4 regions of the Thauera aminoaromatica genome follow, and region 4 is predicted to be linked to each of the others. Evidence: predicted binding sites of a transcription regulator. Region 4 holds the regulator's gene; each other region holds the start of a gene.
What was found. Region 4 encodes sigma-54, which starts transcription at its own class of promoters, with help from an activator protein. Its sites were predicted from a motif close to TGGCACGCTTNCTGCTNA; they were not measured.

Region 1: a site for sigma-54 is predicted at 3,072-3,089, ahead of TMZ1T_RS05550 (PEP-CTERM sorting domain-containing protein). Genes of this name have one in related genera too.
Region 2: a site for sigma-54 is predicted at 4,044-4,061, ahead of TMZ1T_RS19075 (urease accessory protein UreD). Genes of this name have one in related genera too.
Region 3: a site for sigma-54 is predicted at 5,239-5,256, ahead of TMZ1T_RS02885 (TorF family putative porin). Genes of this name have one in related genera too.

The regions. Positions count from the first base shown of each region.
Region 1 is NC_011662.2:1,247,281-1,254,363, reverse strand. Features, by position in the region: gene bluB (5,6-dimethylbenzimidazole synthase) at 527-1,336, opposite strand; cobalamin riboswitch at 1,386-1,578, opposite strand; gene TMZ1T_RS05555 (VOC family protein) at 1,980-2,456, shown strand; gene TMZ1T_RS05550 (PEP-CTERM sorting domain-containing protein) at 3,181-3,993, shown strand; gene TMZ1T_RS05545 (low molecular weight protein-tyrosine-phosphatase) at 4,139-4,576, shown strand; gene TMZ1T_RS21725 (H-NS histone family protein) at 4,693-5,256, shown strand; gene TMZ1T_RS05535 (hypothetical protein) at 5,582-6,859, shown strand; gene TMZ1T_RS05530 (bifunctional metallophosphatase/5'-nucleotidase) at 6,911-7,083, shown strand, end outside.
Region 2 is NC_011662.2:4,329,408-4,336,490, forward strand. Features, by position in the region: gene urtB (urea ABC transporter permease subunit UrtB) at 1-1,035, shown strand, start outside; gene urtC (urea ABC transporter permease subunit UrtC) at 1,046-2,290, shown strand; gene urtD (urea ABC transporter ATP-binding protein UrtD) at 2,287-3,153, shown strand; gene urtE (urea ABC transporter ATP-binding subunit UrtE) at 3,160-3,852, shown strand; gene TMZ1T_RS19075 (urease accessory protein UreD) at 4,071-4,949, shown strand; gene ureA (urease subunit gamma) at 4,988-5,290, shown strand; gene TMZ1T_RS19085 (urease subunit beta) at 5,302-5,655, shown strand; gene ureC (urease subunit alpha) at 5,655-7,083, shown strand, end outside.
Region 3 is NC_011662.2:667,630-674,712, forward strand. Features, by position in the region: gene TMZ1T_RS02855 (cupin domain-containing protein) at 1-12, shown strand, start outside; gene TMZ1T_RS02860 (PEP-CTERM sorting domain-containing protein) at 74-781, opposite strand; gene TMZ1T_RS02865 (bestrophin-like domain) at 1,142-1,921, opposite strand; gene TMZ1T_RS02870 (hypothetical protein) at 2,082-2,330, opposite strand; gene TMZ1T_RS02875 (ammonium transporter) at 2,785-4,011, opposite strand; gene glnK (P-II family nitrogen regulator) at 4,122-4,460, opposite strand; gene TMZ1T_RS02885 (TorF family putative porin) at 4,490-5,194, opposite strand; gene TMZ1T_RS02890 (accessory factor UbiK family protein) at 5,618-5,869, shown strand; gene TMZ1T_RS02895 (YifB family Mg chelatase-like AAA ATPase) at 6,141-7,083, shown strand, end outside.
Region 4 is NC_011662.2:787,704-794,786, reverse strand. Features, by position in the region: gene recA (recombinase RecA) at 1-767, shown strand, start outside; gene recX (recombination regulator RecX) at 784-1,233, shown strand; gene lptB (LPS export ABC transporter ATP-binding protein) at 1,220-1,942, shown strand; gene TMZ1T_RS03445 (RNA polymerase factor sigma-54) at 1,965-3,419, shown strand; gene hpf (ribosome hibernation-promoting factor, HPF/YfiA family) at 3,438-3,761, shown strand; gene ptsN (PTS IIA-like nitrogen regulatory protein PtsN) at 3,898-4,383, shown strand; gene hprK (HPr(Ser) kinase/phosphatase) at 4,352-5,299, shown strand; gene ilvA (threonine ammonia-lyase, biosynthetic) at 5,372-6,895, shown strand; gene TMZ1T_RS03420 (5-formyltetrahydrofolate cyclo-ligase) at 6,933-7,083, opposite strand, start outside.

The sequences.
Region 1 (7,083 bases), 460 kb from region 4:
CCCGACGCCTGGGCTCTGCCGTAGGAGCGACGCAAGTCGCGATCACGGCCCTGCCGCCCGCCGCCCGCTGCCGCACGCGGAATCGTGCGATCGCGACTTGCGTCGCTCCCACCAAAACCAGCGCGCCCTTCCAGCGCCGACGCCTGGCGCTGCTGTAGGAGCGACGCAAGTCGCGATCACGGCCCCGCCGCCCCCGCCACCCGCTGTCGCAGGCGGAATCGTGCGATCGCGACTTGCGTCGCTCCCACCAGAACCACCGCTCCCTTCCAGCGCCACCGCCTGGCGCTGCTGTAGGAGCGACGCAAGTCGCGATCACGGCCCTGCCGCCCCCGCCGCCCGCTGCCGCAGGCGGAATCGTGCGATCGCGACTCGCGTCGCTCCCACCAGAACCAGCGCTCCCTTCCAGCGCCGCCGCCTGGCGCTGCCGTAGGAGCGACGCAAGTCGCGATCACGGCCCTGCCGCCCCCGCCGCCCGCTGCCGCACGCGGAATCGTGCGATCGTGACTCGCGTCGCGCCCGCAAGGGGCTACGCGGCGCTTCGAGGGCTCGGGCGGAGCTGGCCGATGGCCTCGATCAAGCCCTCGCCCACCCCATCGGGCCCGCGCTGCCAGCCGTCGAAATGCAGCAGCTCGGGCAACGGGACGCGCTTCAACCAGCCTGCGGCCTCGAGCTCCGGCTGCGCGTGGAAGTCGCGCACATAGCCGACGCACAGATAGGCGATCGGCACGATCTCGCGCGGGATGCCGAGCGCCTCGCGCAGCGCCTGCTGGTGCAGGATGCTCACCCAGCCCACGCCCAGGTTCTCGGCGCGCGCCGCCAGCCACAGGTTCTGCACCGCGCACACCGCGCTGTACACGTCCATCGCGCCGATGTGCGTGCGCCCGATCACCACCGGGCCGTGGCGGCTGCGGTCGCAGGTGATGCAGATATTGACCGGCGACTCGAGGATGCCCTCGAGCTTCAGGTTGCGATAGGTGTCGCGCTTGCCCTCGTCGAACATCTGCTCGGCCTCGGCGTGCGCGGCGAGGAAATCGGCGTGGATCTTCGCGCGCACCTCGCGCGAGCGCACCACGACGAAATCCCACGGCTGCATGAAGCCGACCGAGGGCGCGTGATGCGCGGCGGTGAGCACGCGCGCGAGCACCTCGTCGGGGATCGCGTCGGGCAGGAACTCGCCACGCACGTCGCGCCGGGTGTGGATGGCGCGATAGACGGCGGCGCGCTCGGCGGCGTCGAACAACGGATTGGCCTGGAAGCGCGCGGCGGCCGGGTCGTGAATCGGTGCGGACGCGTCGGTGCTCGCCGGCGCGCACTGCGCCTGCGTCGGGCTGCTCATGAAGTATTCCCCTTGTCGTCGAGCAGTGGGCAGCCACCGACCAGGCGGCTGCGGGATGCACTTCGAGGCCGGTCTTCCGGCTGCGGATCATCTCGTCCGGGCGCCTTCCCGGTCCTCGTGGACCAGTGGCTGGGCGAACCTCGCCCGGACAATCCCCTACACGGCGCTGGGCGCGCGGCGGAATTGCACCGCCTTCCCGATTCTCCCGCGCACACGCGGGCACCTCGAAGCAGAGAGGGCGCAAGCTTAGCGGCAAAGGCGGCCGCGGGCAAAACAAGGCGGACACCGCCGCGCGGGGTGGGAGGTCGCCCGATCGCGACTTGCGTCGCTCCTACGAAACCGGCGCGCGCATCCTTGCGCCCGGCGCCCGAGGTGGGACGTGGGAGCGACGCAAGTCGCGATTCCCACCCGCGTCGACCTAGAAACGCTCCTCGCAGCCGCCGCGCTGGATCGCGACTTGCGTCGCTCCTACGAAAACCGGCGCGCACATCCTTGCGCCCGGCGCCCGGGTTGGGACGTGGGAGCGACGCAAGTCGCGATTCCCACGAAACCGGCGCTCGGCCATTGGCCCTCCCGACGCAGCGCCGGCTCGATTCCTCTATAATTATGAATTCTTGACACAACCGCCCACCCAGGAGGCACCATGTCCCAGCGTCCGTTCAAGATCCTCGGCATCCAGCAGATCGCCATCGGCGGTCCGAGCAAGGAGAAGCTCAAGACCCTGTGGGTCGACATGCTCGGCCTGGAAGTCACCGGCAACTTCGTGTCCGAGCGCGAGAACGTCGACGAGGACATCTGCGCGATGGGTTCCGGGCCGTTCAAGGTCGAGGTCGACCTGATGCAGCCGCTCGACCCCGAGAAGAAGCCCGCGGTGCACACCACCCCGCTCAACCACGTCGGCCTGTGGGTGGACGACCTGCCCAAGGCGGTCGAATGGCTCGGCGCCAACGGCGTGCGTTTCGCGCCCGGCGGCATCCGTCGCGGCGCGGCGGGCTATGACATCACCTTCCTGCACCCCAAGGGCAACGACGAATTCCCCATCGGCGGCGAGGGCGTGCTCGTCGAACTTGTCCAGGCCCCGCCCGAGGTCGTCGAAGCCTTCGCCCGCATCGCCAGCTGATCGCCCCCGGCGTTTCATGTAGGAGCGACGCAAGTCGCGACCCAGCGCCGCGGCAGGCGATGCGCCTCGGTCGCTGCGGGACGGCCGTGATCGCGACTCGCGTCGCTCCCACAGCGCACCCCGAACGCCCGCAAGCACCGCCACCCCGGCGTTTCACGTAGGAGCGACGCAAGTCGCGATCCAGCGCCGCGGCAGGCAATGCGCCTCGATGGCTGCGGGACGGCCGTGATCGCGACTCGCGTCGCTCCCACAGCGCACCCCGAACGCCCGCAAGCACCGCAACCCCGGCGTTTCACGTAGGAGCGACGCAAGTCGCGATCCAGCGCCGCGGCAGGCGATGCACCTCGGCGGCTGCGAGACGGCCGTGATCGCGACTCGCGTCGCTCCCACAGCGCACCCCGAACGCCCGCAAGCACCGCAACCCCGGCATCTCCTGTAGGAGCGACGCAAGTCGCGATTGCAGCGCCGCGGCAGGCGATGCGCCTCGGTCGCTGCGCGTCGCCGTGGATGCGGCGGCGCAGCACCTGCCCCGAAGTGTCGAATTTTTTTACACCGCCCCCCTCGCGACGTCCTCTCCAGAGCAACAGAACCCTTTAAATCAAGCACTTGCAAAACAGGCACTGATATTGCTTTGTACGTTCCAGCGGTGACCAATCGCCCTGTTTTCAACAACGAAGACGCCGGCCCCCGGGTTGGTACGTCCCAGTTTTAAAGGATTGCGCCAATGAAAAAACTTGCTCTCATCGCAGCGACCGCGTCGCTCGCAGCCGTGTCCACCGGTGCTTCGGCCGCTTATGTCAGCACTGCCAACCTGGGCGGCGACTTCGCCATCACCGGTTTTGCGGACGCCACCCCGGGCACCTACCAGATCGCCCTGACCAACCTCAGCGGCGCCCTTTCGCTGGCCGCCGGCCCGGCGGGCACCTACACCGTCGGCATCGGCCCCGGCAGCGCCGGCCCGACCGGCACCGCCACCGCCACCTTCTACTCGGGTCCCGGCGGCACCGTCACGCGCAGCATCAGCTCGAACGTCGGCATCTTCACCGGCAACCTCACCCCGACGGGCCTCACCCCGGGCATCTACAACTTCGCCTTCGGCGCCGGCCCGGCGTTCTCCGTCGGCTTCAACTTCGGCGGCTCGTACGACGGCGCGACCACCTCCGGCGTCCTCGGCCTGCTCAACGGCCTGCTCGGCACCAGCTTCGTCGATCCCACCGGCGCGGGCACCCTGGCGATCACCGGCACCGTCACCAACAACAGCTTCATAATGGACGTCGTCGAAACGGCGACCAACTGGCCCGGTGCCGGCGCGCTGCTCGCTGCGGCCGACTATGGCGTGTTCCTGCAGTCGAACGGCCTTACCGATACGACCGCCAACAGGCTCGCCTATGCGCAGAGCCCGACCTACAACCGCACCGACGGCACCTTCCGCGTCAGCAACGTCGCCGTCACCGCCGTCCCCGAGCCCGCCTCGCTGGCCCTGCTGGGCCTCGGCCTGGCCGGTCTGGGCGCGATGCGTCGCCGCAAGCAGGCCTGATCCTCGGCTGCTGCAGTCCCGCAAACCGGCATCCTCGCGAGGGGGTGCCGGTTTTTGCGTTTACACTCCCGGGCCAGGCCGGTCGCCCGCGATCGCGCTCCACCGCGCCGCGCCAGGCGCACACCCGACGCCCTCGCACACCGCCATGTTCGACAAGATCCTCACCCTCTGCACCGGAAACATCTGCCGCAGCCCGCTCGCCGAGTTCCTGCTGCGCGACCGCCTCGCCGCGCGCGGCCGCGCGGCCACCGTGGCCTCGGCCGGCATCGGCGCCCTCGTCGGCCATCCCGCGGACGAGACCACCCAGCGTGTCGCCCTGCGCCACGGCATCGACCTCTCGCCCCACGTCGCGCGCCAGCTCACCCCCGAGATCACGCGCTGGGCCGACCTCATCCTGGTGATGGAAAAGCACCACCTCGAATACGCCACCCGCCTCGACCCCAGCGCGCGCGGCAAGATCTTCCTGCTCGGGCATTGGGACAAGGCCGAGGTGCCCGACCCCTATCGGCTGGCCGAGGAAAACCACCAGCTCGCCTACGACATCATCGCGCACACCGTGGATCAATGGATCGGCAAGCTCTGAATTTGATCGCGACTTGCGTCGCTCCCACGGGCGCGCGGCAGCCCTGTGGGAGCGACGCAAGTCGCGATTGCGGCGCATCCGATCCCGCCCGCGCCGAATGGAGCTGCCGACGCCGAATGAATTGGATACCGCGGCGCGGCATTCCTGCATGCTTGATCGCGACTTGCGTCGCTCCTGCAAAAACCATCGCACCACTCCGCATGCCCTATCCGTGCCGCTTAATTGCTTCATTCGGCAAGGGCATTCACAGACCTTGCCAATTAACGCCGCGCACATTAATCCGAAAAAGTTTCTCCAAGGCTTTCAAAAACGTTTTTCATCGGCGTACAATCGGCACGTTTTCATCACCACAAAACATAACGATCATGACCACCTACGCCGAACTGCAGCAAAAAATCGCCGAGCTCCAATCCCAGGCCGAAGAACTGCGCAAGCGCGAACTCGCCGAAATCATCGCCGACGTCAAGCAGAAGATCGCCGCCTATGGCCTCAGCGCCGCCGATCTCGGCCTGCAGGCGGGCCGCGAATCCACCGCCGCCCCGCAAAAGACCAAGACCGCGCTCAAGGCCAAATACCGCGACCCCGCCACCGGCGAAACCTGGGTCGGCCGCGGCGCCACGCCCAAGTGGATGCGTGCCTACCTCGAAGCCGGCCGCAACAAGGATGAATTCCTGATTTAATCCGTTTCCGCACATCGGCCGGGGCGTCATTTCCCCGGTCAAAAGCCCCGCCCCGATGACGACACATCACAAGGTCAATCATCCGGTCGGGGCTTTCTCTTTCGAGCCGAACGGAACACCGCGGCATCCGGATTGCCGTCAAGCCGGGAGCGGATTGCCCAATCGATGCCGTTCCCGAATCACAGGATTTCCCGCACCACCCACATTGCAACGCCGCTTTCGTAGGAGCGACGCAAGTCGCGATCGGGCGATTCCGCAGGCAATGCGCGACGGCAAGGGCGGCATGGCCGATATCGCGACTTGCGTCGCTCCTACGGGAAACGCCGTGAGTGATCTGGCGATGGCGCACGACCAGCGCGATGGTTTTCGTAGGAGCGACGCAAGTCGCGATCGGGCGATTCCGCAGGCAATGCGCGGCGGCAAGGGCGGCATGGCCAATATCGCGACTTGCGTCGCTCCTACGGGAAACGCCGTGGGCGATCTGGCGATGGCGCACGACCAGCGCGATGGTTTTCGTGGGAGCGACGCAAGTCGCGACCGGGCGATTCCGCAGGCAATGCGCGGCGGCAAGGGCGGCATGGTCGATATCGCGACTTGCGTCGCTCCTACGGGAAATGCCGTGGGCGATCTGGCGATGGCGCACGACCAGCGCGATGGTTTTCGTAGGAGCGACGCAAGTCGCGATCGGGCGATTCCGCAGGCAATGCGCGGCGGCAAGGGCGGCATGGTCGATATCGCGACTTGCGTCGCTCCTACGGGAAACGCCGTGGGCGATCTTGCGATGGCGCACGACCAGCGCGATGGTTTTCGTGGGAGCGACGCAAGTCGCGATCGGGCGATTCCGCAGGCAATGCGCGACGGCAAGGGCGGCATGGCCGATATCGCGACTTGCGTCGCTCCTACGGGAAATGCCGTGGGCGATCTGGCGATGGCGCACGACCAGCGCGATGGTTTTCGTAGGAGCGACGCGAGTCGCGACCGGGCGATTCCGCAGGCAATGCGCGGCGGCAAGGGCGGCATGGTCGATATCGCGACTTGCGTCGCTCCTACGGGAAATGCCGTGGGCGATCTGGCGATGGCGCACGACCAGCGCGATGGTTTTCGTAGGAGCGACACAAGTCGCGATCGGGCGATTCCGCAGGCAATGCGCGGCGGCAAGGGCGGCATGGTCGATATCGCGACTTGCGTCGCTCCTACGGGAAATGCCGTGGGCGATCTGGCGCCGGCGCACGACCAGCGCGATGGTTTTCGTAGGAGCGACGCAAGTCGCGACCGGGCGATTCCGCAGGCAATGCGCGGCGGCAAGGGCGGCATGGTCGATATCGCGACTTGCGTCGCTCCTACGGGAAACGCCGTGGGCGATCTTGCGATGGCGCACGACCAGCGCGATGGTTTTCGTGGGAGCGACGCAAGTCGCGATCGGGCGATTCCGCAGGCAATGCGCGACGGCAAGGGCGGCATGGCCGATATCGCGACTTGCGTCGCTCCCACGGGAAACGCCGTGGGCGATCTTGCGATGGCGCACGACCAGCGCGATGGTTTTCGTGGGAGCGACGCAAGTCGCGATTGCCCGAACCACCCTGCGGCTTTCATCACCACTTAACCTCCTTTCGCGATCCTCCGTCCATCCCCGAAACGGACAAGAGGCTCCGCCATGCGTCACCCCGGCATCCCCAAGCTGCTGCTGCTCACCGGCGCGATCATGCTCGCCGGCTGCACCGACACCTCCTCCGGCGAGGCCAAGGCCGACGCCGAGCCGGTGCCCGCAGCGGCGCAGCCCGATGCGCCCAGGCCCGACTACCGCCTGGCCATCCTCCACATCAACGA
Region 2 (7,083 bases), 950 kb from region 4:
GTCAAGAACCTGCTCGCCGCGCTGCTGGAGAAGCGCGGCGAAGGTGCAGCGGCGAGCTGGGTCGAACCGGACGCTGAAGTGCGCGCCGCGGCCGCGGCCTCGATGCGCGCGATCGATCGCCGCATCGGCCTGGCGCAGACCGCCGGCACGCTGTTCTCCGGCCTGTCGCTCGGCTCCATCCTGCTGCTCGCCGCGCTCGGCCTGGCGATCACCTATGGCGTGATGGGCGTCATCAACATGGCGCACGGCGAGCTGCTGATGGTGGGCGCCTACGCCACCTTCCTGGTGCAGGGCGTGTTCCGCGCCCATTTCCCCGAATATCTGGACTTCTACGTGCTCGCCGCGATCCCGGCGGCCTTCCTCGCTGCGGCCTTGGTCGGCATCGCCATGGAGCGCCTGGTGCTGCGCCACCTCTACGGCCGCCCGCTGGAGAGCCTGCTCGCCACCTGGGGCCTGTCGCTGGTGCTGATCCAGGCCGCGCGCGTGCTCTTCGGCCCGCAGAACCTGGAGCTCGCCAACCCGTCATGGATGTCGGGCGGCGTCGAGCTCGCCGGCGGCGTGGTGCTGCCCTACAACCGCATCGTCATCCTCGGCTTCGCCGCCTTCGTGCTGGTGCTGATCTGGCTGATGATGCAGAAGACGCGGCTGGGCATGTTCGTGCGCGCCGTCACCCAGAACCGGCCGATGGCGGGCTGCGTGGGCGTGCCCACCGCGCGGGTGGACACGCTGGCGTTCGCGATCGGCTCCGGCGTCGCCGGGCTGGGCGGGCTGGCGCTGTCGCAGATCGCCAACGTCGGCCCGGCCATGGGCACCGGCTACATCGTCGACGCCTTCATGGTGGTGGTGCTCGGCGGCGTCGGCCAGCTCGCCGGCGCGGTATGGGCGGCGCTCGGCCTCGGCATCGTCGCCAAGTTCCTCGAAGGCTGGGCGGGCGCGGTCGTGGCCAAGATCCTGGTGCTGGTCTTCATCATCGCCTTCATCCAGAAGCGTCCGCAGGGCATCTTCGCCCTCAAGGGCCGCTTCGCCGACAGCTGAGGCCGCCGCCATGCGCACGCCCTTCATCCTGAGACTGTTCCACAGCATGCCGCGCGGCGGCTGGATCGCGCTGGCGATCTTCGCCGCCGTGGCCTGGATCGGCGTGCCGGTCGCGCACCTCGCGCTGCCCGAGAGCCATCCGCTGCACGTCTCCGCCTACACCGTCAGCCTGCTCGGCAAGATCCTGTGCTACATGGTGGTCGCCGTCGCCATGGACCTGATCTGGGGCTACGCCGGCATCCTGTCGCTCGGCCACGGCCTCTTCTTCGCCCTCGGCGGCTACGCCTTCGGCATGTATCTGATGCGCCAGATCGGCCGCGACGGCAGCTACGGCGCCGAGCTGCCCGACTTCATGGTCTTCCTCGACTGGAAGGAGTTGCCCTGGTACTGGGCGGGCTCGGATTCCCTGCTGTGGGCGCTGTTCCTGGTGGTCGCGCTGCCCGGGCTGGTGGCCTTCGTGTTCGGCTGGTTCGCCTTCCGCTCGCGCATCAAGGGGGTGTACTTTTCCATCATCACCCAGGCGCTGACCTACGCCGCGATGCTGCTGTTCTTCCGCAACGAGACCGGCTTCGGCGGCAACAACGGCTTCACCGACTTCAAGCGCATCCTCGGCCACGACATCACCTCGCCCGGCATGCGGGTGACGCTGTTCGCGCTCTCGGCGGCGCTGCTGATCGCCTGCCTGGTGCTCGGCCGCTACCTGGTGAGCTCGCGCTTCGGCCGCGTGCTGGCGGCGATCCGCGACGCCGAGAGCCGGGTCATGTTCATCGGCTACAACCCGCTGCACTACAAGCTCTTCATCTGGACGCTGTCGGCGATGCTGTGCGGGCTGGCGGGCGCCTTGTACGTGCCCCAGGTCGGCATCATCAACCCCTCGGAGATGTCGCCGGCGAACTCGATCGAGATCGCGGTGTGGGTGGCGGTGGGCGGACGCGGCACGCTGGTGGGCGCAGTGCTCGGCGCCGGCATCGTGAACCTCGCCAAGAGCGTGTTCACCGTCTACCTGCCGGAATACTGGCCCTTCGTGCTCGGCTTCCTGTTCATCGTCGTCACCCTCTACCTGCCCGACGGCGTGGTCGGCCTGTGGCGCAAGCTGCGCGCGCGCCGCGCCGCCGCGCGCCTGGACGACACCCGCAGCGCCGCCACGCCTGCGCCGGGCGCAGCCGCGGCGGCCCCGGGCACGCCCCCCGTCACGAGCGGCGCGCACGGCTTCGCCGCCCCCCCCACCGACACCGCCAAGGGAGCGAACGCATGATCCCCACCCTCGAGATCGAACGCGAGCGCACCCGCCTCGACGCCGAGCGCGAGAACGAGCGCGAGCACTGGGACGGCTCGGCCGCGGACGGGCGGGTGCTCCGGCCCGGAGAGCTCGACCTGTCGCACAAGGTCATCCTCTACCTCGACGACATCACCGTGAGCTTCGACGGCTTCCGCGCGCTCAACAAGCTCAGCCTGACCATCGACGCCGGCGAGCTGCGCTGCATCATCGGCCCCAACGGCGCCGGCAAGACCACCATGATGGACGTGATCACCGGCAAGACGCGGCCCGACTCGGGCACCGCCTTCTTCGGCCAGACCATCGACCTCACCCGCCTGACCGAACCCGAGATCGCCCACGCCGGCATCGGCCGCAAGTTCCAGAAGCCGACCATCTTCGAGCAGCACACGGCCTTCGAGAACCTCGAGCTGGCCATGAAGGCCGACAAGCGCGTGCGCCGCACCCTGTTCGCCAGCCTCATCGACGACGAGCGCGACCGCGTCGCCGCGGTGCTGCGCCAGATCCGCCTCGACCAGGCCGCCGACCGCCCCGCCGGGCTGCTCTCGCACGGCCAGAAGCAGTGGCTGGAGATCGGCATGCTGCTGATGCAGGAGCCACGCCTGCTGCTGCTCGACGAGCCGGTCGCCGGCATGACCGACGACGAGACCGAGCGCACCGCCGAGCTGTTCACGAGCCTCGCCGGCAAGCACTCGCTGGTGGTGGTCGAGCACGACATGGCCTTCGTCGAGGCGCTCGGCGGCAAGGTCACGGTGCTGTGCGAGGGTTCGGTGCTGGCCGAGGGGGATCTCGCCACGGTGCAGGCGGATCCGCGCGTGATCGAGGTCTACCTGGGGCGCTGAACGAACATGCTCAAAGTCGACAACCTGAACCAGTACTACGGCGGCAGCCACATCCTGCGCGGCCTGTCCTTCGACGTGCCCGTCGGCAAGGTGACGACGCTGCTCGGGCGCAACGGCGTGGGCAAGACCACGCTGCTGAAGACCCTGATGGGCCTGGTGCCCGCCGCCAGCGGCAGCATTTCCTTCCACGACCAGGACATCACCCGCGCGCCGTCCTGGAAGCGCGTCGCCGCCGGCATCGGCTTCGTCCCGCAGGGGCGCGAGATCTTCCCGCGCCTCACCGTCGAGGAGAACCTGCTCATGGGCCTGGCCACCCGGCCACGCGGCAGCGCCATCCCGCCGCGCATCTTCGACATGTTCCCGGTGCTGAGGCAGATGATGGGCCGGCGCGGCGGCGACCTCTCCGGCGGCCAGCAGCAACAGCTCGCCATCGGCCGCGCGCTCGCCTTCGGCCCCCGGCTGCTGATCCTCGACGAGCCCACCGAGGGCATCCAGCCCTCCATCATCAAGGACATCGAGCGCGCCATCCGCAGCCTCGCCGAGACCGGCGAGATGGCCATCCTGCTCGTCGAGCAGTACTACGACTTCGCGCGCGCGCTCGCCGACCAGTACCTGGTAATGGAGCGCGGCGAGATCGTCATGCGCGGCGCAGGGGCGGACATGGACCGCGACGGGGTGCGCGAGGCGCTCGCGGTGTGAGGGTCGCCGCGTCGCGGGGCGCGGCGGGTCCGGCGGGTCTGCGCGGTCGCGCTGCGCCGCCGCACCGCGCTGGTGCGCCCGCAGGCGAACGCACCAGGACAGGGCATCGACGGATCTCCGCCGCGCCGCGCAGCCCCACCGTCGCACCCGCAACACCCCTGTCAGGCGCAGCCATCGGGCGTTCAGAGAGCTGGCCCGGGTCTTGCTAAACCTCCCCCATGTACCCGCCGCTGCCTCCCCTCGCCTCTTCGCTATTGCCCCCCGCCGGCGCCGCGGTATCCACGCCCTGGCGCGCCGGGCTGAGCCTGGAATACGAGAAGCGCGGCGCACGCAGCGTGCTCGCACGCCGTGAGCACTTCGGCCCGCTGCGCGTGCAGCGCGCGCTCTACCCGGAAGGCGAGGCCGTCTGCCACACCCTGCTGGTGCACCCGCCCGCCGGCATCGTTGGCGGCGACGAGCTGCGGGTGGACCTGCGCATCGGCGCGGGCGCGCACGTGCTGCTGACCACCCCGGGTGCCGGCAAGTGGTATCGCAGTGCCGGCGCGCGCGGCGTGCTCGCGCAGCACATCGCGGTGGCGACGGGCGCGGTGTGCGAGTGGCTGCCGCAGGAGAGCATCGTCCATGAAGGCGCGCTCGCCGGGCTCGCCACCGAGGTGCGCCTGGAAGGCGATGCCTGCTTCATCGGCAGCGAGATGCTGTGCTTCGGCCGCACGGCCTCCGGCGAACGCTTCGCCCGCGGCGAGCTGGCGATGCGCACCCGCATCGAGCGCGACGGCCGGCCGGTCTGGCTGGAGCGCGGCGTCGTGCATGGCGGTGGCGGGCTGCTCGCCGCCGCGCCCGGCCTGCACGGCCAGCCGGTGAGCGCGAGCCTGCTGATCGCCTCGCCGCGCTGCGACGAGGCCTTGCGCGATGCCTGGCGCGCGCTCTCGCCCGCGGCCGGCGAAGGCGCGGTGAGCCTGCTGCCGGGCGTGCTGGTGGCGCGCTGGCTGGGGCCGGCCTGCGAGCCCGGCCGGCAGTGGTTCACCCGCCTGTGGGCGACGGCGCGCCCGGCAGTCGCGGGACGGGCGGCGCACACGCCGCGGATCTGGAACACCTGAAACCCATGGGCGGCAGCGCGCCGCCGCGGAGGAAGACGATGGAACTGAGCCCACGCGAGAAGGACAAGCTGCTGGTGTTCACCGCCGGCCTGCTCGCCGAACGCCGGCGCGCGCGCGGCCTGAAGCTGAACTACCCGGAGGCGGTGGCGCTGATCACCTGCGCGATCCTCGAGGGCGCGCGCGACGGCCGCACGGTGGCGGAGCTGATGGGCTACGGCGCGACCCTGCTGACGCGCGCGGACGTGATGGCGGGCGTCGCGGAGATGATCCCCGACATCCAGGTGGAGGCGACGTTTCCCGATGGCACCAAGCTGGTGACCGTGCACAACCCGATCGTGTGAGGAGCAGGCCGATGATCCCCGGAGAACTCTTCGTCGCCGACGGCGACATCGAACTCGCCGCCGGCCGTGCCACGCGCACGCTGGTGGTGAGCAACACCGGCGACCGCCCGATCCAGGTCGGCTCGCACTACCACTTCGCCGAGACCAACAGCGCGCTCGACTTCGACCGCGCGGCGGCGCGCGGCTTCCGCCTGAACATCGCCGCCGGCACGGCGGTGCGCTTCGAGCCCGGGCAGTGGCGCACCGTCGAGCTGGTGGCGCTCGATGGCGAGCGCGAGGTGTACGGCTTCAACGGCCTCGTCATGGGACGGCTGGACGAGCCCGCGACCGCGCCCGCCGCGCACCGGACGCAAGGGAGCCTGTGATGGCGACGATCTCGCGCCGCGCGTACGCGGAGATGTTCGGCCCCACGGTGGGCGACCGGCTCCGCCTGGCCGACACCGAGCTCGTGATCGAGGTGGAGAAGGACTTCACCATCTACGGCGAAGAGGTGAAGTTCGGCGGCGGCAAGGTGATCCGCGACGGCATGGGCCAGGGCCAGGGCGTGGCCGCCGACGTGGCGGACACCATCGTCACCAACGCGCTGGTCATCGACGCGGTGGCGGGCATCGTGAAGGCCGACGTGGGTCTCAAGGACGGCCGCATCTGGAGGATCGGCAAGGGCGGCAACCCCGACATCCAGCCCGGGGTGACGATCCCGATCGGCGCCGGCACCGAGGTGATCGCCGGCGAGGGCATGATCCTCACCGCGGGCGGCATCGACAGCCACATCCACTGGATCTGCCCGCAGCAGATCGAGGAGGCGCTGAGCTCGGGCGTCACCACCATGCTGGGCGGCGGCACCGGGCCGGCGACCGGCACCTTCGCCACCACCTGCACGCCGGGCCCCTGGCACATCCACCGCATGCTGGAGGCTGCCGAGGCCTTCCCGATGAACCTCGGCTTCTTCGGCAAGGGCAACGCCAGCCTGCCGGCGCCGCTGAAGGAGCAGGTGCAGGCCGGCGTGATCGGGCTGAAGCTGCACGAGGACTGGGGCACGACGCCGGCGGCGATCGACAACTGCCTGACGGTGGCCGAGCAGATGGACATCCAGGTCGCCATCCACACCGACACGCTCAACGAGTCGGGCTTCGTCGAGACCACGCTGGCGGCGTTCAAGGATCGCACCATCCACACCTTCCACACCGAGGGCGCGGGCGGCGGCCACGCGCCGGACATCATCCGCGCGATCAGCCGCCCCAACGTGCTGCCGTCCTCGACCAACCCGACGCGGCCCTACACGGTCAACACCATCGACGAGCACCTCGACATGCTGATGGTGTGCCACCACCTCGATCCGAGCATCGCCGAGGACGTGGCCTTCGCCGAATCGCGCATCCGCCGCGAGACCATCGCCGCCGAGGACATCCTGCACGACACCGGCGCGTTCTCGATGATGTCGTCCGACTCGCAGGCCATGGGCCGGGTGGGCGAGGTGGTGATCCGCACCTGGCAGACCGCGCACAAGATGAAGCTGCAGCGCGGCTGGCTGGCGCCGCGGCGCAGCGCGGCGGCGGCGGTGCCGGACGCGGTGGCCGTGGTCGAGGGCAGCACCGCCAACGACAACTTCCGCGTCAAGCGCTACATCGCCAAGTACACCATCAATCCCGCGCTGACCCACGGCATCGCCCACGAGGTGGGCTCGATCGAGCCGGGCAAGCTCGCCGACCTGGTGCTGTGGCGCCCGGCCTTCTTCGGCGTCAAGCCGAGCCTGGTGATCAAGGGCGGCATGATCGCCGCGGCCGCGATGGGCG
Region 3 (7,083 bases), 120 kb from region 4:
CCCGCAAAGTGAAACGGCCCCGGGCGAACCGCCGGGGCCGTGGTGTCAAGCCGCCTGCACTGCGACGCGTGTCTCAGGCGCGCTTGCGGCGCAGCCCCAGCCCCGCGAGGCCGAGCGCGATCAGCGCGATCGACGCCGGTTCCGGCACCGCCTGCACGCCGACGCCGAAGTCGGCGGCGTCGATGAAGTTGCCGACCGAGGGGCTGCCATTGGCGGTGCTGATGGCCTGATACGAGAAGCGCGTGGCATTGCCGAGGGCGCTGATCGGCGCCTCGCCGGCGCTCGTGTAGAAGGCCCAGGCGGTGTTGCCGGTCGAGTAGTTCTTGGAGAACAACACCGTGTCATCGCCACCGCCGAGCAGGTTGTCGAGGCCGAGGTCGGTGATCATCATGCGCATCGTGTCCACCCCCGAACGTCCGCGGTGGGCGAACTCGAAGCCCACGACGCTGCCCGTGGCGATGCCGAACACGTCCTGGTACAGGGTGGCGAACTGGGTGGCGTTGATCTCGGCGAACTGGCGCCCCTCGTAGGCGGGCACCGGGCCGCCGCTCACCGAGCTGAAGTTGTTGCCCCAGATCTCGATCTGGTTGTCGGTGGCGGTGGTTTCCCAGCCGGGTACCGCCGACTCGTTGAACAGCGCCCAGTTGGCGTCGGCGACGAAGGGCGTCCCCGTTCCGGTTTCGAAGCCGCCGTTGATCAGGCTGGCGTGGGCGGTGCCCGCCGCGGCCAGACCGCCGATCGCGGCGAGGGTGGTGAGGAGGCGGGGGAGCGAGGCGGACATGGGTGGTTCCTTTATTTTTGGGCGACACGTTCGGTGACGGGCGTCGACGCGAAAGGTCGGCCCGAGAGTTTCGACCAGATCTTAAGCAATGATCGCGCCAGCACGCGCGGTAGAAGGTCACAGCGCGTTGATTCCAGTGGGAAATGGGCCTCTGGAGAGGAATGCGCGCGCCATCCCGGGCGTGCTCGAGTTGCTGCAGTGTCAATTTTTCCGACAGCCATCGACCGGGGGCGGCCGCGGCCATCGCGACGGATTCGCCGTTTGCCCGATCGGGTGTCGCAAGGCGCAGCAGGGCCTGCAGCGCGAGGGGGCGCGGCGGGACCTCGGCACGGTGCTGCAACCGCAGGGCCGACCGGCGCTTCAGCGCTCCAGCGCCTTGGCGACCGCGACGATCGGCGCGGGCGTGACCGAGCTCGGCTGCTGGAAGGGGTTGCCCTGGATCAGCACGATGGCGGCGGTGGGGGCCGCGGCGAGCGCGAACAGCAGCACCGCCGCGAAGGCCGCGCGCGGGCGTTCGAGGTGGGCCATGGCCACCGAGACCAGGGTCAGGAAGCCCAGGAAGGCCATTCCCAGCCACTTCAGCGGGTTGACGTGGGTCTGGCTGAGCGCCACGCGCAGGTCGTGGTCGGAACGGATGTCGCTCGCCTTGCGCAGCAGCAGGGCCTGCACGTTGGCGCCCGCGGCCTCGGCGAGCGCGGGGGCGGCGAGCAGCGCCAGCAGCGCGTCGGCGCGGGCGAGCACCTCCGGCGCCTCGCTGTGGCGCGCGAGCTGGGTCCATTCGGCGGCGCTGGCGCGGGCGTAGCCGGCCGCCGCCGCGCGCAGCTCGCCGCCGAGTGGCTCGGGCAGCGTGGCGGCGAGCGCGCCGATGCTGCGCAGGCCGTCCGCCTCGCGATACACCGCGCTCATCGCGCGGTCGTGCGCGCTCCAGGTGTCGTTGGCGAGAAAGGCCAGCACCAGGCCGAAGAGCACGCCGAGCGCGTTCATGAACGGGGGCGCCACCCCCTGCAGGGACTGCATCCATCCCGCCCAGCGCGAGCGCATCATCACCCACTGGATCAGGAACACGGCGGCGAGGGTGCCGAAGAAGGCGACGAAGGCGAGGCCGTAGTGGTCGTAGCTGTGCCAGTCGGAGAAAAGCATGGAGATCCAGGAGGGGCGTTCGGGAGGTCCTCGCAGTCTACCCGTCCGATCGCGCCCCGCCCATGCTCGGGGGCGGTCGCAGCAGCGCGTGCAGGGCTTCGATCGAAGGCCGGGCGCTGGTAGAAGCCGAGCAGCGGGTCGAGTCCCGCGGCGTGCGTGCTCAATCAGTCCGCACTTGCGCGCAGGGCGACATCAGCGAAATCGTCTTGCGGCCGAGGCGTCGGTAGATGCCGAAATTTCTGCCGAGAGTCAGGATGCTGCAGGGCTCGAAGAGCTCGGACATGCGCAAGAGACAGGCGTCGGCCAGCGAGGCTGGCACATTGTCGTCGCGTTCGAACAGCGTGCGCACGGGAGCGGTCTGCGACTCCAGTGACAAGGCGATGTGCACGGCGCTCCGTTCGAGCAGCATGAGTGCCCGGGCGGGGTCGAAGCCGGCACGAGCGAGGAGGAGACAGGCCTCCGCGACCACCGCCTCACAAGTCGGGAAAGGTCCTGGGTATTGCGCAAACTGCGCCTTGGCTCATTCATGGTGCGTGTCATCACGGCAAAGCAGGGCGACCCAGGGGCCGGCATCGAGAATCAGCCGGTAACGAGTGCGGCGAGGGAAAGCAGGCGGAGAGGGGCGATCTTGTGACGCATGGGGCGTTGCCTCGGGGTGGACTGGACCCCGGGGATTCTCCCGATGTCATCGTGCGGTGGGGCGAACGGCAAGCTTGCGGTGCCTCTGGCAGGCTTGCGCTGCGCGAATGCCGGCAGGGGGTTGCGCCCGATCGCTTCCATTGGGGGCGCGCCAAAGAAAAACGGCGCCCTGAAGGGCGCCGCGAGGGGATGGGAACCGGAGGAGCACGGTTCCGCAAGCCGGCTCAGTAGCGGTAGGCGGTCTCGCCGTGCGCCGTGGTGTCGAGGCCCTGACGCTCCTCGTCTTCCGGCACGCGCAGCCCGACCAGCAGGTCCGCGACCTTGTAGGCGACGAAGGCGACCACGGCCGACCACACGATGGTCACGAGCACGCTCCAGGTCTGGATCCACACCTGCGAGGCGATCGAGAAGTCCTCGGCGCCGGTGCCGCCCAGACTGGGCGCGGCGAACACGCCGGTGAGGATCGCGCCGACGATGCCGCCCACGCCGTGCACTCCGAACACGTCGAGCGCGTCGTCCGCACCGAGCATGTGCTTGAGCCCATTCACGCCCCACAGGCAGATGAAGCCGGAGAGGGTGCCGATCACGATCGCGCCCATCGGGCCGACCGAGCCGCAGGCCGGGGTGATCGCCACCAGGCCGGCGACCGCACCCGAGGCCGCGCCCAGCATCGAGGGCTTGCCCTTGATGAGCGCCTCGCCGAGCGACCAGGCGAGCACCGCGGCGGCGGTGGCGACCAGGGTGTTGATGAAGGCGAGCGCAGCGCCGGCGGTGGCTTCGAGGTTGGATCCGGCGTTGAAGCCGAACCAGCCCACCCACAGCAGCGAGGCGCCGACCATGGTCAGGGTCAGGCTGTGCGGTGCGAGCGCCTCACGGCCGTAGCCGATGCGCTTGCCCACCATCCAGGCGCCCACCAGACCGGCGATGCCGGCGTTGATGTGCACCACGGTGCCGCCGGCGAAGTCGAGCGCGCCGTCTTCGAGCAGGTAGCCGCCCGGGCCCCACACCATGTGGCAGATCGGCAGGTAGCACAGCGTGAACCAGATCACCGAGAAGATCAGCACCGCGGAGAACTTCATGCGCTCGGCGAAGGCACCGACGATGAGCGCACCGGTGATGCCGGCGAAGGTGGCCTGGAAGGCGATGAAGGCGAACTCGGGCAGCTTCACGGTCTCGGTGAAGGTGTCGGCGAGCGTCTCGATCGTCACCCCGGACAGGAAGACCTTGTCGAGCGAGCCGATGAAGGGGCTGGCTTCGGTGAAGGTCAGGCTGTAGCCGTAGATCGCGAACAGCAGGGCGTTGAGCGAGAACACGGTCATGACCTGCATGAGCACCGAGAGCATGTTCTTGGCGCGCACCATGCCGCCGTAGAACAGCGCCAGGCCGGGCAGGGCCATCATCAGCACGAGCAGCGTGGAGGTCATGATCCAGGCCACGTCGCCCTTGTGCACCTCGGCCACGGCGGCCGCGGCCTCCTGGGCGAAGGCGCCGCCGGAGACGCCGGCGAGCAGGGCTGCCGCCGGCAGGTATGCGAGGAGTTTTCTCATTTTGCGTTGCTCCCTTACAGCGCGTCCGGGCCGGTCTCGCCGGTGCGGATGCGGATGGCCTGCTCGAGTTCGAAGACGAAGATCTTGCCGTCGCCGATCTTGCCGGTGGCGGCGGACTTCTCGATCGCTTCGATCGCCTGGTCGAGGATGTCGTCGGGGATGGCGGCCTCGACCTTGACCTTGGGCAGGAAGTCGACGACGTACTCGGCGCCGCGATAGAGCTCGGTGTGGCCCTTCTGGCGGCCGAAGCCCTTGACCTCGGTCACGGTGATGCCCTGCACGCCGATGGCCGAGAGCGCCTCGCGGACCTCGTCGAGCTTGAAGGGCTTGATGATTGCAGCGATGAATTTCATGTCTTTCTCCGGTTCCGGATGGGCGATGCTCAGAAGCTCTTGGCGATCGACAGGATCACGCGCTCGTCGGCGAGGTCGGCGTTGTCCACGTCGGTGTCGACGTAGTGCAGGCCGAAGTTGAAGCCGCCGAACTCCTTGGTGACGCCCAGCTTCCAGTCGGTGTAGTCGTCCTGGCCCTTGATGTCGCTGTAACCGACGTGGGCGGCGAGGGTGAAGCCGCCGCCGACATCGACCGCGGCGCCGAGGTCGTAGTACTGGCTGCCGTCCGACTTGTCGTAGCCGAACAGGTCGGTGAAGGCGTACGAGTACTTGAAGGACAGGAACTCCCACGACAGGCCGACATAGCCCTCGAGCGTGTTCGGGCTGTTGTAGGGCTTGGGGTAGCTGCCGGGGTAGTAGTACTGCAGCAGGCCGACGTCGTAGCCGATGGCGCCGACCGTCCCCTTGTAACCGCCGTAGAGGTCGAGCTCGAGGCTGTTGCTGACGTCCGTGTTGGCGTCCGACAGCCACGATACGTTCGAGCCCCACACGCCGGCGTACAGGCCGCTGTCGTGGGCGTAGTCGAAGCCGCCCTGCAGCGCGGGACGCTCGTCGGTCTGGCTCCAGCCGCGGTAGGCGTAGTCGGACACCAGGCCGACGTTGGCGGTGAAGGGGCCGTCGCCGGCATGGGCGGTGCCGGCGGTGGCGATCGTGGCGAGGATGGCGAGCGCGGTGGCGAGCGGTTTCGTGTGCATGGTCATCTCCTGACGAGGTTTGGAAAGTTCGCGACGAGACTCGCTAAGCACGTGGCGTGCCAGGGTGCGGAAAGCCTGGTGATTCCTAGGTTTCCGCTTGTCGGCGGGCGGATCTTGCTGCGCTGCGGCAGGGATGGGCGCGCGATTTCGGGGCGTTGCGCACCAATGTGGTGCGCCATTCGTGTTGTGCGAGCGATGGTTGACGGTTCTTGGCGCCAGATCGCGACTTGCGTCGCTCCTACGAAAACCTTCGCCCACCCCTGCGTCGCCCGGGCCCCTGCCGGAACGACGCAAGTCGTGATCACGGCAATGTCGCGCGCACCGCGCCTGCGCCGATCGTGTGCGGCGGGCCGCCGGCGCTCCAGTCGGCAGGGGCGTGCGTGCTAGACTCCGACGCCTCTGCAACCCGGAATCCACGCCATCATGAGCACGCCCCGCATCCTCGACGAAATCGGTGCCCGCCTCTCCGAACTCGCCGCCAACAGCCCCGTCCGCGACATCGAGAAGAACGCCAAGGCCATGCTCGGCTCGGCCTTCGGCAAGCTCGACCTGGTCACCCGCGAGGAATTCGAGGTGCAGCGCGAGGTGCTCGCGCAGGCGCGGCGCAAGCTCGCCGAGCTCGAGGCGCGCGTCGCCGAACTGGAAGCGAAGCTGGCCGGCGGCGACAAGGCCTGATCCAGCTGCGTTTCCACACGCTGCATTCGCGTCTGGCGGCGCTCCTGCGGAAACCGGCAAGGTTCCCGGAAACCTCGTAGGAGCGGCGCCAGCCGCGAACGGACGGTGGGTGGCGATGGGCGTCGCGACACGCTGGATGCTGCGTTCGCGTCTGCATGAAACACCGTATGCGTCTCGTGACCGAATGCCCCCGGTCCCGCGTTCCGCATATTTCTTTGTCATCGACCGCGGCTCCGCTAGACTGACGATTCCTTTCCGTCCGGAGTCGCAGATGTCGCTCGCCCTCGTTCATGCGCGCGCGCTCGACGGGATCGAGGCGCCCCCGGTCACGGTCGAGGTCCACCTGGGCAACGGCCTGCCGCAGTTCCATCTCGTCGGCCTCGCCGACACCGAGGTGCGCGAGGCGCGCGACCGCGTGCGTGCGGCGATCCAGTCGGCGCAGTTCGAGTTTCCCCAGCGCCGCATCACCGTCAACCTGGCGCCTGCAGACCTGCCCAAGGAGGGCGGGCGCTTCGATCTCGCGATCGCGATTGGCATCCTCGCCGCCTCCGGCCAGGTGGCCGAGCGGCTGCTCCCGCGCCTGGAGCTGTGCGGCGAGCTTTCGCTGAACGGCGGATTGCGCCCGGTGCGCGGGGTGCTCTCGGCAGCGCTCGCCGCCGCGCGCGCCGGACGCGCGCTGGTGCTGGCGCCCGCCAATGCGGCCGAGGCCGCGCTCGCGCGCAGCGCCACCGTGCTCCCGGCCGACAGCCTGGGCGCGGTGTGCGCGCATCTCAACGGACACACCCGCCTCGAGCCGGCGCTCGCGGCGGCCCCCGAGGACGAGGACGCCGCCGGGCTGCCCGATCTCGCCGATGTGCGCGGTCAACTGCAGGCGCGGCGTGCGCTCGAGGTCGCCGCGGCGGGCGGGCATTCCCTGCTGCTGTTCGGACCGCCGGGTACCGGCAAGTCGATGCTGGCGCAGCGTCTGCCCGGCGTGCTGCCGGCGATGGACGAGGACGAGGCGATCGAGGCCGCCGCGGTGGCCTCGATCGAGGGGCGCCTGGATCCGCGCAGCTTCCACCGCAGACCTTTTCGGTCGCCGCATCACTCGGCCTCGGCGGCGGCGCTGGTGGGCGGCGGCGCGGTGCCGCGCCCGGGCGAGATCTCGCTCGCGCACCACGGCGTGCTGTTCCTCGACGAGCTGCCCGAGTTCGACCGCCGTGTGCTCGAGTCCC
Region 4 (7,083 bases):
CCTTCATCGACGCCGAGCACGCGCTCGACGTCGGCTACGCGGAAAAACTCGGCGTCGACATCGAGGATCTGCTGATCTCGCAGCCCGACACCGGCGAACAGGCGCTCGAGATCGCCGACATGCTGGTGCGCTCGGGCGGCGTGGACATCGTGGTCATCGACTCGGTCGCCGCGCTCACCCCCAAGGCCGAGATCGAGGGCGAGATGGGCGACCAGCTCCCCGGCCTGCAGGCCCGCCTGATGTCGCAGGCACTGCGCAAGCTCACCGCCAACATCAAGCGCACCAATACCCTGGTGATCTTCATCAACCAGATCCGCATGAAGATCGGCGTGATGTTCGGCAGCCCGGAGACCACCACCGGCGGCAACGCGCTCAAGTTCTACGCCTCGGTGCGCATGGACATCCGCCGCACCGGCACGATCAAGAAGGGTGACGAGGTGGTCGGCTCCGAGACCCGCGTCAAGGTGGTCAAGAACAAGGTCTCGCCACCGTTCAAGGAAGCCCACTTCGACATCCTTTACGGCGAGGGCATCTCGCGCGAAGGCGAGATCATCGACCTCGGCGTCGAGCACAAGATCGTCGACAAGTCGGGCGCCTGGTACGCCTACAAGGGCGACAAGATCGGCCAGGGCAAGGACAACTCGCGCGAGTTCCTGCGCGCCAACCCGGTGCTGGCCCGCGAGATCGAGAACAAGGTGCGGGTCGCGGTCGGCCTGCCCGAGCTGCCGCCCGCCGCCGCGTCCGCCCCGGCGCCGGCCGAGGCCTGACCCCGTCGGCACCGACATGGGCGAGCCGAGCCTGCGCGAACGTGCGCTCCGCCATCTCGCCCGGCGCGACCACTCGCGCGCCGAACTTGCGCGCAAGCTCGCACCCCATGGCGAGCCGGCCGAGATCGAAGCGGTGCTCGAGCGCATGCGCGAGCTCGGCCTGCAGTCCGACGAGCGCTACGCCGAGGCCTTCGTGCGCGGCAAGGCGGCGCGCTTCGGCACCGCACGATTGCGCAACGAGCTCGTGCGGCGAGGCATCGACCGTGACCGGATCGACGAGGCGCTCGCCGACGAGTGCGTAGAATCCGAGATCGAGCGGGCGCGCGCGGTGCTGCACGGCCGCTTCGCCACCCCACCCGCCGACGCACGCGAATGGGCGCGCCAGGCGCGCTTCCTGCAAACCCGGGGCTTCGCCCCCGAGCTGATCCGCAAGCTGCTGAAAGAGCCCTACGATGAGTCTGCTTAAGGTCGCCGGCCTGCAAAAGCGCTACAAGGCGCGCACCGTGGTGCATGACGTCGGCTTCGAGGTCGGCTCGGGCGAGGTCGTCGGCCTGCTCGGTCCCAACGGCGCCGGCAAGACCACCTGCTTCTACATGATTGTGGGTCTGGTGCGCGCCGACGGCGGCCAGATCGCCCTCGACGGCACCGACCTCACCCACCTGCCGATCCACGCCCGCGCGCGTTTGGGCCTGTCCTACCTGCCGCAGGAGATGAGCGTGTTCCGCAAGCTCAGCGTGGCCGAGAATATCCGCGCCGTGCTCGAACTCCAGGGGCTCGAACGCCGCCAGATCGAGGAGCGGCTCGAGGAACTGCTGATGGAACTGGGCATCCATCACCTGCGCGACAACACCGCGATCTCGCTCTCGGGTGGGGAGCGCCGGCGCTGCGAGATCGCCCGCGCGCTCGCCACCGACCCGCGCCTGATCCTGCTCGACGAGCCCTTCGCCGGGGTCGATCCGATCGCGGTCATCGACATCCAGAAGATCATCCGCTTCCTCAAGGAGCGCGGTATCGGCGTGCTGATCACCGACCACAACGTGCGCGAGACCTTGGGCATCTGCGACCGCGCCTACATCATCAGCGAAGGTCGCGTGCTGGCGAGCGGAGAGCCTACCGAGATCATCGAGAACGAGCGCGTGCGCCAGGTCTACCTCGGCGAGCACTTCCGCCTGTGAGCCCGCCCTCCTGCCGACCGCGATGAAACCCAGCCTCCAGCTCAAGCTCTCCCAGCACCTCACGCTGACGCCCCAGCTGCAGCAGTCGATCAAGCTGCTGCAGCTGTCTACGATCGAGCTGAACCAGGAGATCGAGCGCGTGCTGCTCGAGAATCCCATGCTCGAGCGCGAGGATGGCGACGGCGGCGTCGACTACGCCCCCGCGCCGCCGCCGGGCAACGCGCCCGAGCGCGAAGCCGCGCCGGAACCCGCCGCCGAACCGGCGGGCGAGTCGATCACGCACGAGGGCGGCGAAGGCAGCAGCGAGGACGAGGGCATCGACTGGTCCAACGTGGGTCAGGGCGCGTCCAGCCGCAGCGAGGACGACGAGGACGGCGACTACCAGGACATCCAGGCCGCCGGCGTGTCGCTGCGCGAACACCTCGACCAGCAGGTCGCCCTCTCGCCCCTGTCCGACCGCGACCGCGCGCTGGTGCGCTTCCTGATCGAGGCACTCGACGACGACGGCTACCTGCACCAGCCGCTGGAAGATCTCCTCGAGCTGTTGCCGCAGGACGCCGAGGTCGATCTCGACGAGCTCGCCATCGCCCTGCGCCACGTGCAGAGCCTCGAGCCGGCCGGGATCGGCGCGCGCAGCCCGCAGGAATGTCTGGCCCTGCAGCTCCAGGCCTTGCCCGAGTGCCCGATACGCCCTCTCGCTCTCGAGATCGTGACCAGCCACCTCGAACTGCTCGCGGAGCGCAACTTCGCCCGTATCCGCAAGCTCACCGGCTGTGACGACGAGGGTCTGCGCGAAGCGCAGGCCCTGATCTGCAGCCTCGACCCCCACCCCGGCTCGCGCTACTCCACCGCCGAGACGCGCTACGTGCTGCCCGACGTCGTCGTGCGCAAGCTGCGCGGCCAATGGACCGTGAGCCTGAACCAGGAAGCGATGCCCCGCCTGCGCATCAACCGCCTGTACGCGAGCCTGTTGCAGCAGAACCGCGCACAGGGCGGCGGCCTCGGCGGGCAGCTGCAGGAGGCGCGCTGGCTGATCAAGAACGTCCAGCAGCGCTTCGACACCATCCTGCGCGTGTCCCAGGCCATCGTTGACCAGCAACGGCAGTTCTTCGATCATGGGGACGTGGCGATGCGGCCACTCACCCTAAGGGAGATCGCAGACCAGCTCGAGCTGCACGAATCCACCGTCTCGCGCGTCACCACGCAGAAGTACATGGCGACGCCGCGCGGAGTCTTCGAGCTCAAGTATTTTTTCGGCAGTCATGTCGCGACCGACACCGGCGGTGCGGCTTCCTCCACGGCGATTCGTGCGCTGATTCGCCAGCTGGTGGACGCGGAGGACAGCAAGAAGCCGCTGTCCGACGCCAAGATCGCCGAAATTCTCGGCCAACAGGGAATCGTCGTGGCGAGGCGCACGATCGCCAAGTACCGCGAGTCCCTCAACATCCCGCCGGTCAGCCTGCGCAAATCCCTCTGACAACAACAGGAGTCATCCATGAATCTGAACATCACCGGGCGCCACGTCGAAGTCACCCCCGCCATCCGCGAATACGTGACCTCCAAGCTCGATCGCGTCATCCGCCATTTCGACAACGTCACCAGCGTCACCGTCATCCTGTCGGTCGAAAAGCTCAAGCAGAAAGCCGAGGTGACGCTGCACGTGCGCGGCAAGGACCTCTTCGTCGAAGCGGACGACGCCGACCTCTACGCGGCGATCGACGCGATGACCGACAAGCTCGACCGTCAGGTTCAGAAGTACAAGCAGAAGCAGTCCGACCATAACCACGAGTCGCTCAAGCACCAGGTCCCCGAGGCCTGAGGACCGGCTTGAAGCTCCCCGTCCGGGGTGTGGTTATAATGCGCGCGTTTTCACGAAGCGCGGCCGCACACGCCCCGGACCGGATTCCCGCCCCCCTGGCGGCAGCTGACGGAAGAGTGCGCGAGCCCACCTGCGAATGAGCCTGATATCCCAACTCCTGCCGCTTTCCAACGTGGTGATCGATCTCGACGCGAGCAGCAAGAAGCGCGTCTTTGAACAGGCCGGCCTGCTGTTCGAGAACAACCAGGGCATCGCCCGCAGCACCGTGTTCGACAGCCTGTTCACCCGCGAACGCCTCGGCTCGACCGGACTGGGTCAGGGCATCGCCATCCCGCACGGCCGCATCAAGGGGCTCAAGGACGCCGCCGGCGCTTTTCTGCGCCTGGCCACCCCGGTGCAGTTCGATGCTCCCGACGGCCGTCCGGTGGACATGCTGTTCGTGCTGCTCGTGCCCGAACAGGCCAACGAAACCCATCTGCAGTTGCTCTCCGAGCTCGCGCAGATGTTCAGCGACCGCGAGTTCCGCGAGACCCTGCACGGCGCGACGGATGCCGCACAGATCCACCGCCTGTTCGTGAATTGGGGTGCCGATGCGGCAAACCAGCCTGACCCGGCTGTATGAGGCGCACCGCGAAAGCCTGAGCCTCGTCCACGTCAGCGGACCGATCGGTGCCCGTCTGTCGGTCGCCGAAGAGCGCATCTGGCCGGCCGACCTCGTCGGCCACCTCAACCTGATCCACCCCACCCGGCTACAGGTGCTCGGCGCCGCAGAGCTCGCGTGGGCGCAACGCCAGGCGAACGAGAAGGTCGCCCACCACCTCAACGAGATCCTCTCGGCGCACCCCCCCGCGATCATCGTCGCCGACGGCTGCGAGATCCCCAACATCCTCCACGGCATCTGCGAGGCGCACGACGTCGCGCTGTTCACCGCGCGCCACCCCTCGGCGAGCGTGATCGACCAGCTCCGCCTCTACCTGTCGCGCGAGCTCGCCGAGAAGGTCTCGCTGCACGGCGTGTTCATGGACGTGCTCGGGCTCGGCGTGATGATCACCGGCGATTCCGGCGCGGGCAAATCCGAGCTCGGCCTCGAGCTGATCTCGCGCGGCCACGGCCTTGTCGCCGACGACGTGGTCGAGCTGTCGCGCATCGCGCCCACGGTGCTCGAGGGCCGCTGCCCCGAGATGCTGCAGGATTTCATCGAAGTGCGCGGCCTCGGCCTGATCAACATCCGCACCATCTTCGGCGAGACCGCGTGCCGGCGGAAGATGCGCCTGCGCCTGATCTGCCACCTCGACCGCCGCCAACCCGGTCCCGACGACCCCTGCCGGCTGCCGCTGCAGCAGGAGACGCAGGACATCCTCGGCGTGAAGGTCGCCCGCGTCGTGCTGCCGGTGGCCGCGGGACGCAACCTCGCGGTGCTGCTCGAGGCCGCAGTGCGCTCGACCATCCTCAAGCTGCGCGGCATCGACTCCACCCAGGAATTCATCGACCGCCAGGCGCGCGCGCTGCACGCCGAAGAGGCCTACCGCGCCGACTGAGCCACCCGCACTTGCGGCACGGCGCCGCCGGCTGTTACGCTCGATCGCTTTGCAGCAGCCTACTGGCCGGCCATGAGCTCCACTCCCGATTACCTGGAACGCATCCTCAACGCGCAGGTGTACGACGTCGCCGTCGAGACACCGCTCGACCTCGCCACCAACCTGTCGGCGCGCACGCACAACCGCATCTACTTCAAGCGCGAGGACATGCAGCCGGTGTTCAGCTTCAAGATCCGCGGCGCCTACAACAAGATGGCGAACCTGTCGCCGCAGGCCTTGAAGCGCGGCGTGATCTGCGCCTCGGCGGGCAACCACGCCCAGGGCGTGGCGCTGTCGGCGGCCAGGCTGGGCGTGCGCGCGGTGATCGTGATGCCGAGCACCACGCCGCAGATCAAGATCGACGCGGTCAAGGCGCGCGGCGGCGAGGTCGTGCTCGCAGGCGAATCCTATTCCGACGCCTACACGCACGCGCTCGAGCTCGAGAAGAGCGAGAAACTCACCTTCGTCCACCCCTTCGACGACCCCGACGTGATCGCAGGCCAGGGCACGGTGGGCCTGGAGATCCTGCGCGCGCACCCGAAGCCGATCCACGCGGTGTTCTGCTGTGTCGGCGGCGGCGGGCTGATCGCCGGCGTGGCGGCCTACATCAAGCGCCTGCGCCCGGAGACGAAGATCATCGGCGTCGAGGCGGTGGACGCCGACGCGATGACGCGCTCGCTCGCCGCGGGCAAGCGCATCGCGCTCGAGCAGGTCGGCATCTTCGCCGACGGCGCCGCCGTCAAGGAGGTCGGTGCCGAGACCTTCCGCCTGTGCCAGCAGTATGTGGACGAGATGATCGTGGTCGACAACGACGCCATCTGCGCCGCGATCAAGGACGTCTTCGAGGACACCCGCTCCATCCTCGAGCCCGCCGGCGCGCTCGCCGTCGCCGGCGCCAAGGAGTACGCCCGCCGCAACAAGCTGCGCGACAAGAGCCTGGTGGCGGTGGCCTCGGGGGCCAACATGAACTTCGACCGCCTGCGCTTCGTCGCCGAGCGCGCCGAGCTCGGCGAGCAGCGCGAGGCCGTGCTCGCGGTGACCATCCCCGAGAAGCCGGGCTCCTTCCGCAAGTTCATCAGCGTGCTCGGCAACCGCAACATCACCGAGTTCAACTACCGCTACGCCGACGCCGAGCGCGCCCACATCTTCGTCGGCGTCACCGTGCACAACCGCAGCGAGGTCGGACGCCTGGTCGAGATGCTCGAGCGCCACGAGCTGCCTGCGCTCGACCTCACCGACGACGAGATGGCCAAGTCGCACGTGCGCTACATGGTGGGCGGACGCGCACCGCAGGTGGAAAACGAGGTGGTATACCGCTTCGTCTTCCCCGAGCGCCCGGGCGCGCTGATGAATTTCCTCTCCAACCTGCGCTCGGACTGGAACATCTCGCTGTTCCACTACCGCAACCACGGCTCCGACTTCGGCCGCGTGCTGGTCGGCATGCAGGTGCCGCCGGCCGACAAGGACGCCTTCGACGCCTTCCTGCAGCGGCTCGGCTACGACTACGTGGCCGAGACCGACAACCCCGCCTACCGCATGTTCCTGTCCGGGAGCTGAGCCCCGCAGGCAGGCCGTGCAGGGTTGCAGCCGCCGCTCAGGCGCGCGGCTTCGCCACCCCCGCCTCGGTCACCAGCCAGTCCATCGGGCGATCGAACTCCTGCGGCAGCGTGTCGGGCACGCGCCCGACCTCGAAGCCCACGCCCACCGCCACGGTGCGCAGCACCGCCAGCGTGCGGTCGAAGTAG